DNA from 2 places in the Paenibacillus riograndensis SBR5 genome. Region 2 is predicted to be linked to the other one. Evidence: predicted binding sites of a transcription regulator. Region 2 holds the regulator's gene; the other holds the start of a gene.
What was found. The regulator NrdR, encoded in region 2, represses ribonucleotide reductase genes. The targets are predictions, from matches to a motif close to AACACNATATATNGTGTT.
Positions count from the first base shown of each region.

Region 1 (7,022 bases), 280 kb from region 2:
GACGAGCCAGCTGTGGGTTCCCGGTCCCAAGGGATAATATTCGGTGCCGGCATTTTTCCAGGAGGTGAAAGGCGGGTCGGCAGACAGCTTGTTAATGGTCAGACGGGCGAAGTCCTGCACCGAATCCGGTGAAGCCATCCATTTCATTTCAAGTAAAGGCAAAGAGGGTTGGGAGACCGCCTGCGTAACGGTTACCCGGGTACCTGTGGCGGACAGCTCGGCAGGAAATGCGGAACCCGCTGAATAAAGGGTAAGTCCCAGACACAGACAGAGGAGGAGCCGTACACGCCGTCCGAGCCTGTCCGTCTGCCTTGCTTTTATCTTCATTTGTCGTTCACCTTTCCTAAAATATAAAAATTTTCACACGGTTCATCCTGCTTCTATTGTAGGGGACAAGCTTCAAAAAGACTGTTGCTTGCTGTCGCGCGGGCGTGCAGGAATTCCGCTGTTTTTTTGCCTGCTTTTAGCGAGCCGGGTCGCATCTTATGTGCTCCGCAGGTGGAAGAGGCCATAGGTTACGGCAGAAACTGCAATCTGCGGTTCATACTGCCAAGCCGTTTCCTTGCGGCGGCGGTTGTACTGTTCAAGGGTGGCCAGTCTTTTTTCCTCATCCTGCTCTTTGAGCAGTTCCTGGTAGTATATATCCACAATGTCCAGCTCCAGCCGCAGCCGTTCGCGTGCCTCCTCGGCCCAACTGTAGTCCATGAGGGCCAGCTTGGAGGTCAAATAGCCTTCGAGCCGGCCGGCCCCGTCAGCAACAGTCAGCTCGAAGGGCTGAATGTGAATATTCTCGGGCAGGCGCGGGGTCAGTTCCCGGGAGGCCAGTTTCGCTTCAAAGTCCGGGATGATTAGCCCGGTGGTGAGGGAGACGCCGATAAAATGCAGCTCTTCGCGCTTCAGATCGCAGCTCATCTCCACCTTGTAGCAGACAGCGAGCCATGGCTCATAGGCAGCCGAGAATAAGGTCATCCGTTGTCTGCTTCCCGGGTCCTCAAAGAGCTGCAGGCATTTGCCTTCATCCCGGGCGGCTGCCCAGATCTGCCGCAGCCGCTTGCTGCCGTAGATAATGTCCTCGCGCCTGATCATGCCGGGACCGATCCGGGGCAGCGCCGGAACGACCCCGAAAAAACGGGCGAGAATGCTGTCCTGCGGATCAGCCGGGAGCCCGGGCGGCCCCATTGGCGGGCCGCCAACAGTGATGCCGCCGGTGTCTGCGGCGGCTTCCATCCCGGCCGCTCCAGCTCCGGCCGGCAGACCCGCAGCGCTTGCGGGGTTCCCCGGGCGCAGCGGCCGGGAAGGAGGGGCCGCCTGCGCCGCAGCGGCCAGATTGTCGTACTTCTCCGGCTCGAAGACGAAGGTGAAAGACAGCGTCTCCGGGTCCACGCCCGTCCGCTCGACAAACCCCCAGTAATAAGGCCGGTCCGTAAGCATCCGGTCCGCACGCGGCGAGAGCTTCACCGTTACATGCAGCGGCGACGCCTCGATAATCGAGCATTCCGTCGCCTCCAGGTAATCCATCACATGCCTGCGTATTTCCTGAGCGGTGAGCGTCATGCTTCTGCCTCCTGTCCGTCCCGCATCCCGTGGGTCAGCTCACTCAGCGAGTCGCCTATGTGATCCACGCCGCTGCGCAGCTCCTCGTCACTGCGGGCTTCGAGCATGATCTTATAGAGGCTTTTTTCCAGCGATTCCTTCTTCTCAAAGCGCTCCAGAATCACGTCTAGCCCGCCGATCACCATCTCGAACATGTTGATCTTCTCATGCAGCAGATGGAGAATATGCTCCTCAATGGTGCCTTCGGTAGATAGATTGTAGATGACCACATCATTCTCCTGGCCCAGCCGGTGCACCCGGCCGATGCGCTGCTCGACCCGCATCGGGTTCCAGGGCAGATCGAAATTGATCATATGGTGACAGAACTGCAGGTTGATGCCCTCGCCCCCGGCTTCCGTGGCAATCATCACCTGGGCGCGGCCGCGGAAGAGATCCATCATCCAGTCCTTTTTGCCCCGGTTCATGCCGCCGGAGTAGGTGACGCACTGGAGCCCGTGATCGCGGAAATACTGCAGGAGATACTCCTGGGTGGCCCGGTATTCAGTGAACACAATCACCTTTTCGTTCATTTCCCGGATCAGCTCCATGGTCTTCTCCGCTTTCGTGTTGGTTTTGACCGTGCGGATGGTCTGAAGCAGCTCCATCATCCGGTCGCGCTTGGGAGAATCGGCCGGAAGCTTTTTGATCAGATTGACGAGAGTGATGAATACGGCATCCCGGCTGCTGCATACCTCCCGCTGAAGTGTGACCAGAGAGAGCATGCTGCTGAGATTGCCGCCAGCCTCCTGATATTGGTCTTTGACAAAAGCGGTGACACCGTCATATAATACTTTTTCCTCCGGTGAGAGCGTGAGCGGTATATTGCGCACTTTGCGCTTCGTGAAGGTGACCGGACCTTCGCCGCGGCGGTTGCGGATCATGACTTTGGAGAGCTCATCCCGAAGCTGGACTTCATTCTTCGGCTGGCGCTTGTCCACCACGAAATTAGTGGCAAAATCCCCCTGGTTTCCAAGCTGGCCCGGCTTCAGCAGCGTAATCAGATTGAACAGCTCCCCGAGATCGTTTTGAACCGGAGTCGCGGTGAGCAGCAGGCAGTATTTTTTGCGGAGCTGCTGAACGAACAGGTAGTTGGAGGATTTTTTGTTTTTGAGTTTATGGGCTTCATCGATAACCAGCATGTCGTATTCATTGTTCAGCAGCATTTCCTTATGCGGGTCCCGCTTGGCGGTATCCATAGAGGCGACCACAATGTCATTGCTCCAGGAGTAGGATTTCTTCTGGGCTACAGCGGAGATCCCGAATTTGGTATTCAGCTCGCGCACCCATTGCAGCACCAGTGAAGCGGGAACAAGAATGAGCACTCTGGCCACAAGTCCCCGCACCAGATATTCCTTCAGCACAAGCCCGGCTTCTATCGTCTTGCCAAGCCCGACTTCGTCGGCGAGAATGGCGCGTCCTGACATTTGGAACAGTACCTTATGGGCGGTATCAAGCTGGTGGGGGAGCGGGGACAGCCCGGACAGATGCTTCATGCACTGCAGCTCATCAAAGCTGGTGACAAGCCCGGACTTCTCGCCCTCGACGGCCAGCCTGGATAATCTCCAGTCTCCCCAAGGTCCGCCCTTGTCCAGCCTTGACTCTAAATCATTCAGCCAGTTTCGTTCAAAAGACAGGGGAACAGGAAGCAGGGGAGCCGAGGTACCCGCCTCTTCGGGCAGGGAATTGCGGAATAATTGCGTCATGTTGCAGCCTCCTCCGGTGCTTGGTTCATATCGAACGCGTAGCAGTAGTATGCTCTTAAAAGAGAGAATTCATAACCTGCTATTTTCGGCCGGATGTTGTAAAATAGCGAGCAAGAGGGAGTAAAAGTGCCATCTTTTGCCGATATTTCGGCGAGATGCTCCTATTTTCGAAAAAGACCTTCCACACAATATGTGGTATAGTTGAAAAGCTGACTGACACAATATATTGTTACAAATGCTTGAAATTTTTGATTACAACGGGCATTTTGCGGTTATTTTTTATTGACAAGGGATTCTTCCTGAGTGCACGCCGGCTGCGGCGGATTCCCGCAAAGTTTCTGCTGAAATATAGGGATTTATAGATCAGCGCCATGAGGCATCCTTGTATTTCATGGTTTACATATCACAATATCCGGGAGGTTTTTCTATTGAGTACAGTGGAACGCAAGCAGCGTCTTGAGGGTCTGAGCGAAAAAATATTTTTGGACCGCTACGCCTGGAAGGATGCGGACAGCAACAATGCCAAGGTAGGCGATGTGGTGCTTGTGCTGACCAAAGACGATCCGAAATTCCCTACCAAGGAAGTCGGAGAAATTGTTGAACGTACCGGGCGTATCGTAACGGTAAAAACACGCAGCGGCGAGCTTGTAGAGTCCGATGTGGAGAAGCTGACGCTTAACATAGAGAAGACCCCGGAAGAAATGTGGGACCGGCTTGCCTCCGCTATGGCTTCCGTAGAGTCTACCCCTGAGCTTCAGGAAGAGTGGACAGGCAAATTCCGGTCGATTCTGGATGACTGGAAGCTTGTTCCGGGCGGCCGGATTGCCGCAGGTGCCGGAGCAAGCGAAGAACTGACACTGTTCAACTGCTATGTTGTGCCTTCGCCAAAAGACAGCCGGGGCGGCATCATGCAGACGCTGTCCGAAATGACTGAAATCATGGCCCGCGGCGGCGGAGTCGGCATTAACCTGTCCTCGCTGCGCCCGCGCCGCGCGATTGTCAGAGGCGTGAACGGCTCATCCAGCGGCTCCGTATCCTGGGGCGGACTGTTCAGCTACACAACCGGACTGATTGAGCAGGGCGGAAGCCGCCGCGGCGCGCTGATGCTGATGATCAATGACTGGCATCCGGATGTTGTCGATTTCATCACCGTGAAGCAGACCATGGGTCAGGTGACAAATGCCAACCTGTCGGTATGCGTGAGCAACTCTTTTATGAAGGCTGTGAAGGAGGATCTGGACTGGGAGCTGGTCTTCCCGGATACCACCGATCCTGATTATGATGCAGTCTGGGACGGCGATCTGGATAAATGGAAGGCTGACGGACGCGCAGTCATTCCTTACCGCACGGTCAAGGCCCGCGATGTCTGGCATACCATTATTGAATCGGCCTGGAAATCGGCTGAGCCGGGCGTCGTATTTATGGAATACTATAATCAGATGTCCAACAGCTGGTACTTCAACCCGATTATCTGCACGAATCCGTGCGGTGAGCAGGGTCTGCCGGGCTGGGGCGTGTGCAATCTGTCTGCCGTCAACCTCTCCAAATTCTATGATGCGGAGAATCATGATGTGGATTGGGCTGATCTTGCGACGACTACCCGCTATTCCGTCCGTTTTCTGGACAACGTCATTGACAAGACACCGTACCACTTCCCGGAAAATGAAGCCAATCAGCGCAAGGAACGCCGCGTAGGTCTGGGAACCATGGGTCTGGCCGAGCTGATGATCAAGCTGAACATCCGCTATGGCAGCCCGGAATCGCTGGAGTTCCTGGACAAGCTCTACGGCTTCATGGCCCGCGAAGCGTACCTGGCTTCGTCCGAAATTGCCGGTGAGAAGGGTTCCTTCCAGGCCTTTGATACAGAGAAATATCTGCTGAGCGGATTTATGAAAAACATCACCGAAACCTACCCTGAAGTAGGTGAAGCGATCCGTAAGAACGGCATGCGCAATGTTACCGTTATTACTCAGGCACCTACAGGCAGCACGGGGACCATGGTCGGCACCTCGACCGGGATCGAGCCTTATTTTGCCTTCAAATACTTCCGTCAGAGCCGTCTCGGCTACGACGAGCAATTCGTGCCGATTGCCCAGGAATGGCTGGAAGCCCATCCCGGTGAAGAGCTTCCGGATTACTTCGTGACCTCGATGGATCTGTCCGCCAAGGATCATATCCGGGCGCAGGCGGCAATCCAGCGCTGGGTGGACAGCTCGATCTCCAAAACGGCGAACTGCCCGTCCGATTTCACCGTTGAGGAAACGGCAGAGCTGTATGAAATGGCCTTCGATCTGGGCTGCAAAGGCGTAACGATCTACCGTGACGGCAGCCGTGACGTACAGGTGCTGGAAACCTCGAAGAAGGAAGACAAGAAGGATGCAGCGGCAGCTGAAGGAGCAGCTCCGGCTGCTGAACCGGCTGCAACAGCTGGCGCGGTTGCAGCCACTGCTCCTGCGCCGCAGGGAAGCGCAGTAGACAAACAATACAAAAAACGCCCGCAGGTGCTGCGCGGCGCTACCTATAAGATCAACACGCCGTTCGGCATGGCGTATATCACCATCAATGACCTGGACGGCATTCCGGCCGAAATCTTCCTGAATGTCGGCAAAGCCGGCTCCGACGTCTTCGCCATGGCCGAAGCGCTGGGCCGTGTCTGCTCGCTGTTCCTGCGCTACGGCGACCACGGCGAGAAGGTTGAGCTGCTGATCAAGCATCTCAAGGGTATCGGCGGCTCCGGCGCCATCGGCTTCGGCGCGAACCGCGTCGAGTCCATTGCCGACGCAGTAGCGAAAGCCCTGGAAACCCATGTGCTGAACAACGCCCATGACGACCATGTGCCCGCTCCAATCGCGGCCACACTGGAGCTGGATTTCAACGAAGCGCTCAGCGCCGAGCTGAAATCCAGCGTCCCGGCGGCAGCTTCCACCGATGACGGCCACGGCGGCCACAGTGCGCACAGCCACGCCACCGCCTCCCGCGACCTCTGCCCATCCTGCGGCAGCGCCTCGCTGATCAACATCGAAGGCTGCAAGACCTGCAGCAACTGCGGGTATAGCCGGTGCGGGTAAGGGGATAGAGGATTGATGTGAAAGTCGCCTCCGTTGCAAAATTTTAATTAGATATATTATTAACATACACGACAGCAAGAATTTATTGCTGTCGTGTTTTAATTTTACTGTGAATGATTAATTGAAATTCGACGAATATGGGCTGGTTTATTATTATGGCGAGGGAGGATAGTTTTATGGCTCTTTATGTTACGCAATACTATATTTTGGAAATTATGTAATTGTTCAAAATTTTTAAGGGCTTTTCTAAATCTTCCATCTCCATTGAAATGCTCCGGGTCATTCTAGGCGAAGCCAAGATTACGTACCAAAACACAAAAACATGGAAGGATTTAAATGACCCAGACTTTGAGTCTAAAAAAACGAATCGAAGGCCTCCACCAGAACCCACCAACGGATGGGCGTGTAATTTGTATGGATGAATTTGGCCCGCTTTCTCTTCAACCTTATCGCGGGAAGGGTTGGTTTCAACAACGAAGACCGGTCCGGCTGCGGGCGACCTTCAACCGTCCGCTTGGAGTCAAGCATCTGCTTGTGACATTGGATTTGAAAACAGACCAACTCTACGGCCATGCTTCAAAAACGAAGAAGCATCAGGATATTCTTCGGCACCCTTATGAAGATTAATTTTCGCCAATCTGGATTTAAAAGTGTAAGT
Region 1 is NZ_LN831776.1:3,172,561-3,179,582, forward strand. Features, by position in the region: gene PRIO_RS33855 (hypothetical protein) at 1-327, opposite strand, end outside; gene PRIO_RS12920 (YqhG family protein) at 484-1,554, opposite strand; gene PRIO_RS12925 (DEAD/DEAH box helicase) at 1,551-3,296, opposite strand; gene PRIO_RS12930 (adenosylcobalamin-dependent ribonucleoside-diphosphate reductase) at 3,725-6,364, shown strand; gene PRIO_RS12935 (hypothetical protein) at 6,701-6,991, shown strand.
Region 1: the regulator NrdR is predicted to act here: its motif matches at 3,512-3,529, upstream of PRIO_RS12930 (adenosylcobalamin-dependent ribonucleoside-diphosphate reductase).

Region 2 (8,867 bases):
TGCTGGGAATGAAGACGGGATTGAAGCTGTCAGGAAGCTACTGGATGAAACATGCTGCTGCACTGCCTGCGTTATTATTAATTGCAATGGGAATAATGAAGCTATTATGAGGTGAGTACATGATTATGGGCTTAACCGGAGGCATTGCCTCCGGAAAAAGCACCGTATCCGCAATGTTTGTGGATAAGGGAGCGCGGCTGGTGGATGCGGATGTCATTGCCAGAGAAGTAATGCTCCCCGGTCACCCGGTGCTGGCCGCTGCTGTGCAGCAGTTCGGGGAAGACATCCTGCTGCCGGATGGCACACTGAACCGGGCCAGGCTTGGAGAGATCGTTTTTAATGATTCTGAAGCCCGGCAGAAGCTGAATGATCTGACCCATCCGGCGATTCGCCGGGAAATCAAGAACCGTATGTATGCCTTGGAGCAGGAAGACCCGCAGCGTTTGACCCTTGTAGATATTCCACTGCTGTATGAGTCCGAACTGGACAATCTGTTTGAGGAGATCACCGTAGTCTATGTTCCCCGTGAGCTGCAGCTGGCCCGCCTGATGGAACGAAACGGACTGACGCTCCAACAGGCTGAAGGCAGACTGCAGGCCCAGATGGATATTGAATTGAAGCGCAGCAGGGCCAACTATGTCATTGACAACAGCCGTGATCTGGCTTATGCGAAGCAGCAGGTTGATGTGCTGTGGGACAGGCTGGGTCTGTTATGAAATGGCTGCGTAAAAAACGGGTGCTGCTCCTGCTGTTTATAGGCTTTACAGCCATTTTATTTTTAAGTACGAACTGGATGTCCTGGTTTTATCCCATTTACTATAAAAATGAAATCCGCACACACAGCAACACCTATGAGATTGACCCGTTCCTTGTTGCGGCGATCATCCGGGTGGAGACGAACTTCAAAACCGGCCGTGAATCCAAAAAGGGAGCAATCGGCCTGATGCAGCTGATGCCGGATACCGCCAAATGGGCGCTTGAAAAGGCCAAGCTGCCGGATGTCTCCCTGGAGCGGCTAAAAGAAGAGCCTTCGGCCAATATTGAGCTGGGTACCTGGTATCTGTCTTCCCTGTCCCGGAAGTTCGAGGGCAACCGCATAGCAGTTATAGCTGCTTACAACGCGGGCCCGGGGAAGGTGCAGCGCTGGCTGGATGAAGGTGACTGGGACGGCACTGAGGCTGCGGTGAAGAATATCCCGATTGGCGAGACTCGTCACTATGTGCAGCGTGTGATTTATTATTACGACCAGTATACGGAAATCTATAATGAGTTTTAACCTGTATGTAAAAAGAAGCATCAAACGGTCCGAAGTCCGTTCAATACTTCTTAGGCAAGCTTATGGGGACAGGTTATCTGAACTGACCTGCCAGTGATTGTTCAGCCAGAGTTACAAGACGTTTGGTGATGAAACCACCGATCGAACCGTTTTCGTAAGAAGTTTTATTGCCTTGGTATCCGTCTGGGGAGAGGGTAATACCGAGTTCTTGGGCAACTTCATATTTCAGTTGTTCCAAGGCTCCGCGTGCGTTTGGAGCTACAAGGTTATTGGAGCTGTTGTTTTGGCTCATTGCTGTTCACCTCCTATCGGTTGGTAACAGTATTATGTGCTGGACTTGCCATCTTCATAACAACAAAAAAACGGTGATTTATGGAAAATAGAATGAACCTCTTCAGGCGCCGGATACCTGCCGGGCCGGGATGGTACCTATATTGCAAAAGGAAGTGATTAAGCTTATGAAATGCCCTTACTGTGATCACACCAATACCAAAGTGCTTGACTCGCGTCCGGCCAACGAGAATAAGTCAATCCGCCGCAGGCGGGAATGCGAATCCTGCAGCCGGCGGTTTACAACCTTTGAGATGATCGAAGAAACGCCGCTGATCGTGATCAAAAAAGGCGGCAGCCGCGAGGAATTCAGCCGCGATAAAATTCTGCGCGGCCTCATCCGCGCCTGCGAAAAACGTCCCGTCTCCGTCGAACGCCTGGAGGTCATCGTCTCCGAGGTCGAGAAATCTTTGCGCGGCATCGCCTTAGCCGAAGTGGAGAGCCGCCAGATCGGCGAGTTGGTTATGGAACAGCTGTACCCTGTGGATGAAGTCGCTTACGTCCGCTTCGCCTCCGTCTACCGCCAGTTCAAGGACATTAACATGTTCATGAAGGAACTGAAGGGCCTGCTGTCCAAGGGTACAGGGGAGCTGGAGGGATTATAGTAGGGGTGTGACACCTACAAATAAGTGGGGATTCCTGCAAGCGGTCTACGGGTTACTACGGGGGATCATCCAGCGGACATGCCTCTCGAAGGAAAAAACAGGCTGCTAATGCTTCCTTATAAAAGAATAAGCCGCCGTTATGATGCGCGGCTTATTCCTAGTGTCAAAGCCTCGTATGCGAAGAGGTAAGTAATGCAAAGCTAGGTGGAAATAGTATAACTAATTCGTCCAATTTGTTGCGTTTGCGGAGTTTAGTGGGAGTTTGTACACCTAATTCACGCATATTCATCCGAAATGGCCGCTTTTATCCGAATTAGTGGTACTTTTTCCCACATAGGCTAATCCATAAACCGAATGGGCTCGATTAGTTGTACTTTTTCCACTTCAGTCATGGACCTCAAAAACTTTTTTAATAAAAGTGTTGACACAGATCCCGATATTTTATATTATATAGAAGTCGCCTACGAAACAAATGAACAACTAAGCGGTATGAATGTTCCACCTTAAGTCAGTTTTTAGAATACATATTGTAGTTCTAAAACGGGTCATGGGGCCATAGCTCAGCTGGGAGAGCGCATCGCTGGCAGCGATGAGGTCAGGGGTTCGATCCCCCTTGGCTCCACCAATAACCATCATATGGACTCTTAGCTCAGTTGGTAGAGCAGTTGACTCTTAATCAATTGGTCCAGGGTTCGAGTCCCTGAGAGTCCATCACAGAAAAAACGGCAGAGATGCCGTTTTTTTGCTGTTTCAGGGTCAGGGAGGGGGGAGGCAGAGAATGGAGTGGTGAAGCGGGAGACTTCTGCTCTGCAACCGTCAACTCCAATCGTCAACGGCACTGCTATCGCACAATGCAAAAGCTCGTCAATGGCAACTAAACCGCCAAATGTAACGCCGAACCCTGAACCCCGAACCCCGAACCCCGAACCCCGAACCCCGAACCCCGAACCCCGAACCCCGAACCCCAAACTTTTGGACAAGCCGACGATTCCCAACTTTCTATTTTCCAGAGGCCAGACTGTTACGGACCCCATAGCCCTTATTTTCTCTAGTTGGCACATTTGGCCGGGCTAACGGACCGTATCGCGCTTATTCTCCTCCAGCAGGCATGTTTCACAGATAATATCAGCAAATAACTGCATCTGAGTCCGTAAGATAGACGGAACAGTGTTTTTGCAGGAAATAAAGGCTCCCCGGTCCGTAAGGATTCACTAGAACTAGACGGAGCGATCGCTATTTACTCCCCGCTTCCCATCTCAGATTCCAATGATAATACTGATCCAATTCCTGGTGCCCGCTAAAATATTCTACGAGTCTCTCCACGCTAAAGGTCTCATCATTCTGATTGCGGATCATCGCGATGGCACACATCCCCTTATTGTTGTTATGCTCATCCAGCCTGACCTCGATTTCCGGTCCGCCCTGCTGCTTGATGGTTACAATCGCGTCAGCCTCCGACCAGTTCGTGATTCCCTCATAAATGAAAGCAAAGATAACAATTCTGCTGATTTCAGAAAGATACTGGCCATTGATCCGCAAATTCTCGCCCGTGGCTATGGACCCGGTGCGGTCATCCCCGTCCAGGGAGATGTAGGGCGGCCTGTTCAAGCTTCCGAAGGATTCACCGAGTGCCTGGACAGAGCCCTTAATGCCATTTTTTAATTCAAACAGACAACCAAGGTCGAGATCGACACCTTTACTTCCGAACCAGCCCGATGATTTTTTCTGATACCAATTAAGATTGATCAGTATCTCGCCCAGGGATTCCGCCCCTTTCTGGAGACTGATCCTCTCCCCGCGGTTTTTAAGCAAGATGGTATTGAGATTTAAAGAAGGGGCTGGAGTTGATGCTGGTGAAGAGGGGGGCAAATTGTCCGCCTTAGGCCGTGACCGCAGCTCTGGGAGAGGAAAGGGAGACTGCTGCGATTGAATTACTGGGCTGGTGGGTTGGATTGACGGCAGTATGTTATTAACCTGTATCCCATAACTTTCGCATAGGGCGGCTAAGCCTCCTGCATATCCGGAACCCACAGCGCTGAATTTCCATTCATTATCGTATCTATAGATTTCTCCAACGACAATGGCTGTCTCTATTGAAAAATTTTTACCCAGCCTATAGCGGAGAAGTTCCTTTCCATCAGCGGCGTTGACGATCCTTACATACACATCATCCAATAGCGAGAAGTTTTGCAGCCGTTTCTCACCTTCATAAATCGTTAGTGTAAATGCGATCCGTTCGTAGTCTGCAGGTATTTGACCGAGCTCGACAGCGATTTGGGTGTTGTCGGTTGACTCTGTGTAGGCTCTTTGATCGGACTGCAATATAGCTACGGATTGGTTCGGAGTAGAAGGATTGCCATAAAAAATAAGGTCCTCATCCTTAGAGACCGTCTGGGACGGCGTAAGCAAAAACACAGAAAAATCAACCTCAACCTCAGGTCTCGTATTGTGCCAGCCCATTCCTACTATAATACGGGTAAGGAGAGGGTCGTCTTTCGTTAAGTTGCATTTTTGTCCCTTTATTAGATCCAATGTCATTAGAACCAGCCTTTCAAAAGATTAGTAGAGCCTGGATGAATACCTGGAAGAAGTTATCATCTGCCGCGTCTTCCGGCGTCGAGATTCGGACCGTTCAGGCTGGACAGCATATCCAAGGAATTTTCGTATATACGGACAATATCCTGTACCTTCTGGAACTCAGGGTCGGAGGGACCCAGATTGTCCATGAACATACGCTGGAGGATTTCCCTATAAAAAGAGATGCGGCTTCCGACAAGACTACATTCGTAATCAATGACCTCTTCAACCGAGTGCTGCTGAACAAATTCCATCAGGTCATCAGCCGGGTTATCGCGATACTCCCGCTCATTGCGTGCGGCAATCGGAGTGTTAACATTTTCGAGGTTGACGGTGGAACGTATATCGGAAAAGAGAATACCCTCTTTCGCCAGCATGACCTGAAAAGGCTTATGCTTGAACAACTCTTGTGCAACAAGAGCGCACATCGCCTGATTCCTCAGCAGGATTCCATCAAAGGGGTGAAGCACCCACCCACTGTCATCCCGGTACAGGCTGAACGTGAAGTACTCGCCTCCATACTCATATTTCAGATTAATCGTAGTCTCTGAAGTAAGCTCATATTGAAATGCATCCATTCAAATTTGCGCCTCCTGCTTCTTCTTGTGATTCTATTAGCATAGCAGAATATGGGGAATCTTGGGAGAGAGGATTTTCCGAAGAACTGTAAGAACTGTCCACATGTGAAAAGCACCCTTCCGGGTGCTTTTAATGTTCATATCAGATTTGAATGTACTGACAATGCAGATTGCCTGAGTCACTCTCTATTCCGTCACGAGAATTCGCGGAGAGTTGCTGCGGATGATTCTGGATGCCATCCAGCAGCCGCTTCCGGCCACAGAGACACTGAGCAGAGCGAGCAAGGAAATACCTGTCCAATGCATGAGGAGCGGCAGCTTGATGATCCCGTAGGAGGATAGCAGGTCTCTCAAAATGCCAGGCAGAAGATAGACCCCGCAGAAAATCCCCAGAATTGCGCCAAAGGCGGACAGCAGCACAATTCCCCAGGTCAAAGCGCCGCGGATCGTACCCGAGGTCAAACCGATGGATTTATAAATACCGTAGGTTTTGATCTCCTTCCGGATATGAATACGGCTGGTGCTGTAGATAATAAGGCAAGTAATCAACAGAAACATGAGACCCAAAATACTCATCGGAATGATAAGCACTGCTGCTGCCTCCTTGAACACAGAATCCAGCAGTGTCTGCTGCTTGACTGCCTGTATACTGGTGCCGTATTTATCGTTAAGCTCCCGGACAATCTCATCGGAATCGGTGATGTTGTTCAAATTGAGATAACCCGCGTCCCGGTTCAGCTTGTGAACCACCTCGGACGTTACTCTGGCCTGATAAGACATATTGGAGATCGATTGATAGATGCCGGTCACTGTAAAAGAATGCTTTTCTCCTTCGATATAAAGTTCGACAATATCCCCGACTTCTTTGCCGAGCTCCCGGGATACGTTAATGCCAATGGATATCTCATTGCGGTTGTGCGGGTTGCGGCCGGTGATAGAAGCGAGGCCTATTTCATCCATACTTCCTTCCACAACAGTAAGCGGGATGTTGACCGACTGCGCACGGCTGTCTGCGGGGTCCGAACGCCGTGTTTGGTCAGCGGGAGCAACCCCAATGGTATACCCGATCCAATTCAGATTGCGGACTCTGGCGTCGGACCCCATATCATTTTCCACTTGTTCCCGGTCGAATTCAGAAGTATTCGTGATCATGATCACAACATCTGAAGAATCATAGCCCCATAACGGCGATGTTTCCTGCATTTGATAGATGCTGTTCAACAGGACTAGACCAAATACAAGAACCGCCGAAGTTACCGTAGTCAGAACGAGCATGAGGATGGAACCTTTTAGATTTTTGGTCACATTTCTTATTCCGATGACCCAAGGAACCGGCCAGCGCTCAAATTCTTTTCCCCGTTTGCGTTCTTCATGCCAGCGTTTAGTGGTGCGGCTATACGCAGCTTCTGACATTCCGTAGCGGATGGCCTGCATGGGCTGGATCGAACGGGCTTTATTGGCATAAATCCACACTACCAGAAGAATTAACAGCAGTATCCCGATCCCTACGATGAATTCTGTTCCGGCGCCTTGGATGTGGGTAGAGGAATGATCTGTTTTCAAAAAGGAAAGTGACTGTTCAATGATGACTCCGGATAAAAAGCGGCTCAGAATTAACCCCGGTATCAGGGAAATCAGCGATAGAAAACTATATTGGGCTATATATGTAGATATAATTTCTCTTGAGGACAGTCCCAGGGATTTATAGATCCCAATGGTTTTGTAGTTGGACAGGATGGCATCTGAAATCGTAAAACCAATGGTATACAAGGCGACCAGCATCATCACAACGCCAAGGAAGCTCATGACAAATCCAATGATTTTATTCATGATAAAATAGAAGGCGGAAATTTCCTCAAAGGTTGTTCTCTCTTCCATAAAAGGGGTGCCCAAAAAGCTTTCAAAACGCTCCCAGTAACCGGCACGCTGGCTGTAATCATCGAAACGGATGCCCATAAGATACGAATCAGTGTCTTGTACGGAGTTCAGATCATGCTGATAATCCGTATTGTTCATCCAGATGCGTGCCGTTGTGGAAAAGGGTCCTCCCAGCGCCAGATCGATGACTACAGCGGAAACCTTCAGCCGTAAAGGCTGTTTACCTGCTTTGAATTGCAGCTCATCCCCGACAGAAACGTCATATTTGTAGGCGAGCGAGGTGGGTATCCAAATGGTCCCCGGCTCCGGGTGTCCCGTTTCCTGACCTTGTGCAAATACCAGCTCATCGGTGCCAAAAGGCCGGTCCGGTGTATTCATCATATACAAATACAGGTTAGGGATATCTTCACCCTCGTGAATGACTCCCGCCAAAGGCTTGTAAGGCAGGAGGACGGATGCCGTTACCCCCTTCTGGGCGGACCACCATTTCTCTACCATCTGCGGATCATGCAGCCCTGTGGTCAGAATTAAAAGCTCATGGGAGCCTTTGGTTTCCCGATGCAGGTCTTCATACAGATTTTCCGAGTTAGAAATAACGGTTATCGCGGTATTGATCAGCAGGGTGGATAATAGAAGAAGCAGAGCAATCAGACTGTTCTGAACCTTGCGCCTTCTCAAATTCCCCAGGCAAATGGACCAGATCGCAGCCATCACGCACTACCCCTTTCCGAAATATAGGAGAAGATGAGCGCTTCCCTGTCCTGCAGCTGATCCGGGGAAAATGAATCGAATTCAAGCATGCCGCCTACTTTGCCATCCCGGATAAAAATCAGGCGGTTCGCCCGGCAGGCCGCTTTGATATCATGAGTTACCATGACGATGGATTGGCCCCCGGTATTCATGTCTGTCAGCAGATCGAGGACAGCCACGCCTTGATCATAATTCAAGCTTCCCGTCGGTTCATCGGCGAAAATGACTTCCGGTGTATTGATAATTGCCCGGGCAATCGCGGCTCTTTGCTGCTGTCCGCCGGATACCTCGGCCGGCAGGCGGAAGCGCTGGGAATCAATGCTCATGGCCTGCATCAGTGACAGGACCCTCTGCTTCACCTCGCGCTTGGGAGTGCCGGCCACATAGCCGGGCAAGGCAATATTCTCGAAAAGCGTCAGGTCAGGCACCAGATTGCTGTTCTGATAGATGTAGCCGATTTTTTGGGCTCTGAAGCCGGCCAGCTCCTTTTCGGTGAAGCGGTCCAAGCGCTGTTGAGCGAAATAGACCTCGCCTGCCGTTACTGAATCAAGGCCGCTGAGCAGATAGAGCAGCGTAGATTTTCCCGACCCGGAATCTCCCATAATGACCGTAAAGTCCCCTTGAAAGATATTCAAATCGATGTTGCGGATGGCGTGGAACTGCTCACTGCCTGTGGAATAGGTTTTACAGAGGTTTTTGGTTTGGATGATGGCGGTTTTCGTCATGAATAAGTTCCCTCCAGTAGTGCACTTTTTTTCAATTATAGAAGGGGGATCTTGCAATAAGCTTATCAGGATATTAATAAAGTATTACAGGCTGATTCCGGATTCAGCATAACGGCAGTGTAAGGTAAAACTCCGTTCCCTGGTGTTT
Region 2 is NZ_LN831776.1:2,888,678-2,897,544, forward strand. Features, by position in the region: gene PRIO_RS11655 (manganese efflux pump) at 1-110, shown strand, start outside; gene coaE (dephospho-CoA kinase) at 120-716, shown strand; gene PRIO_RS11665 (lytic transglycosylase domain-containing protein) at 713-1,276, shown strand; gene PRIO_RS11670 (alpha/beta-type small acid-soluble spore protein) at 1,350-1,568, opposite strand; gene nrdR (transcriptional regulator NrdR) at 1,735-2,211, shown strand; tRNA gene PRIO_RS11680 (tRNA-Ala) at 2,761-2,836, shown strand; tRNA gene PRIO_RS11685 (tRNA-Lys) at 2,850-2,922, shown strand; gene PRIO_RS11690 (TerD family protein) at 3,445-4,749, opposite strand; gene PRIO_RS11695 (hypothetical protein) at 4,806-5,366, opposite strand; gene PRIO_RS11700 (ABC transporter permease) at 5,553-7,955, opposite strand; gene PRIO_RS11705 (ABC transporter ATP-binding protein) at 7,955-8,719, opposite strand; gene PRIO_RS11710 (HAMP domain-containing sensor histidine kinase) at 8,823-8,867, opposite strand, start outside.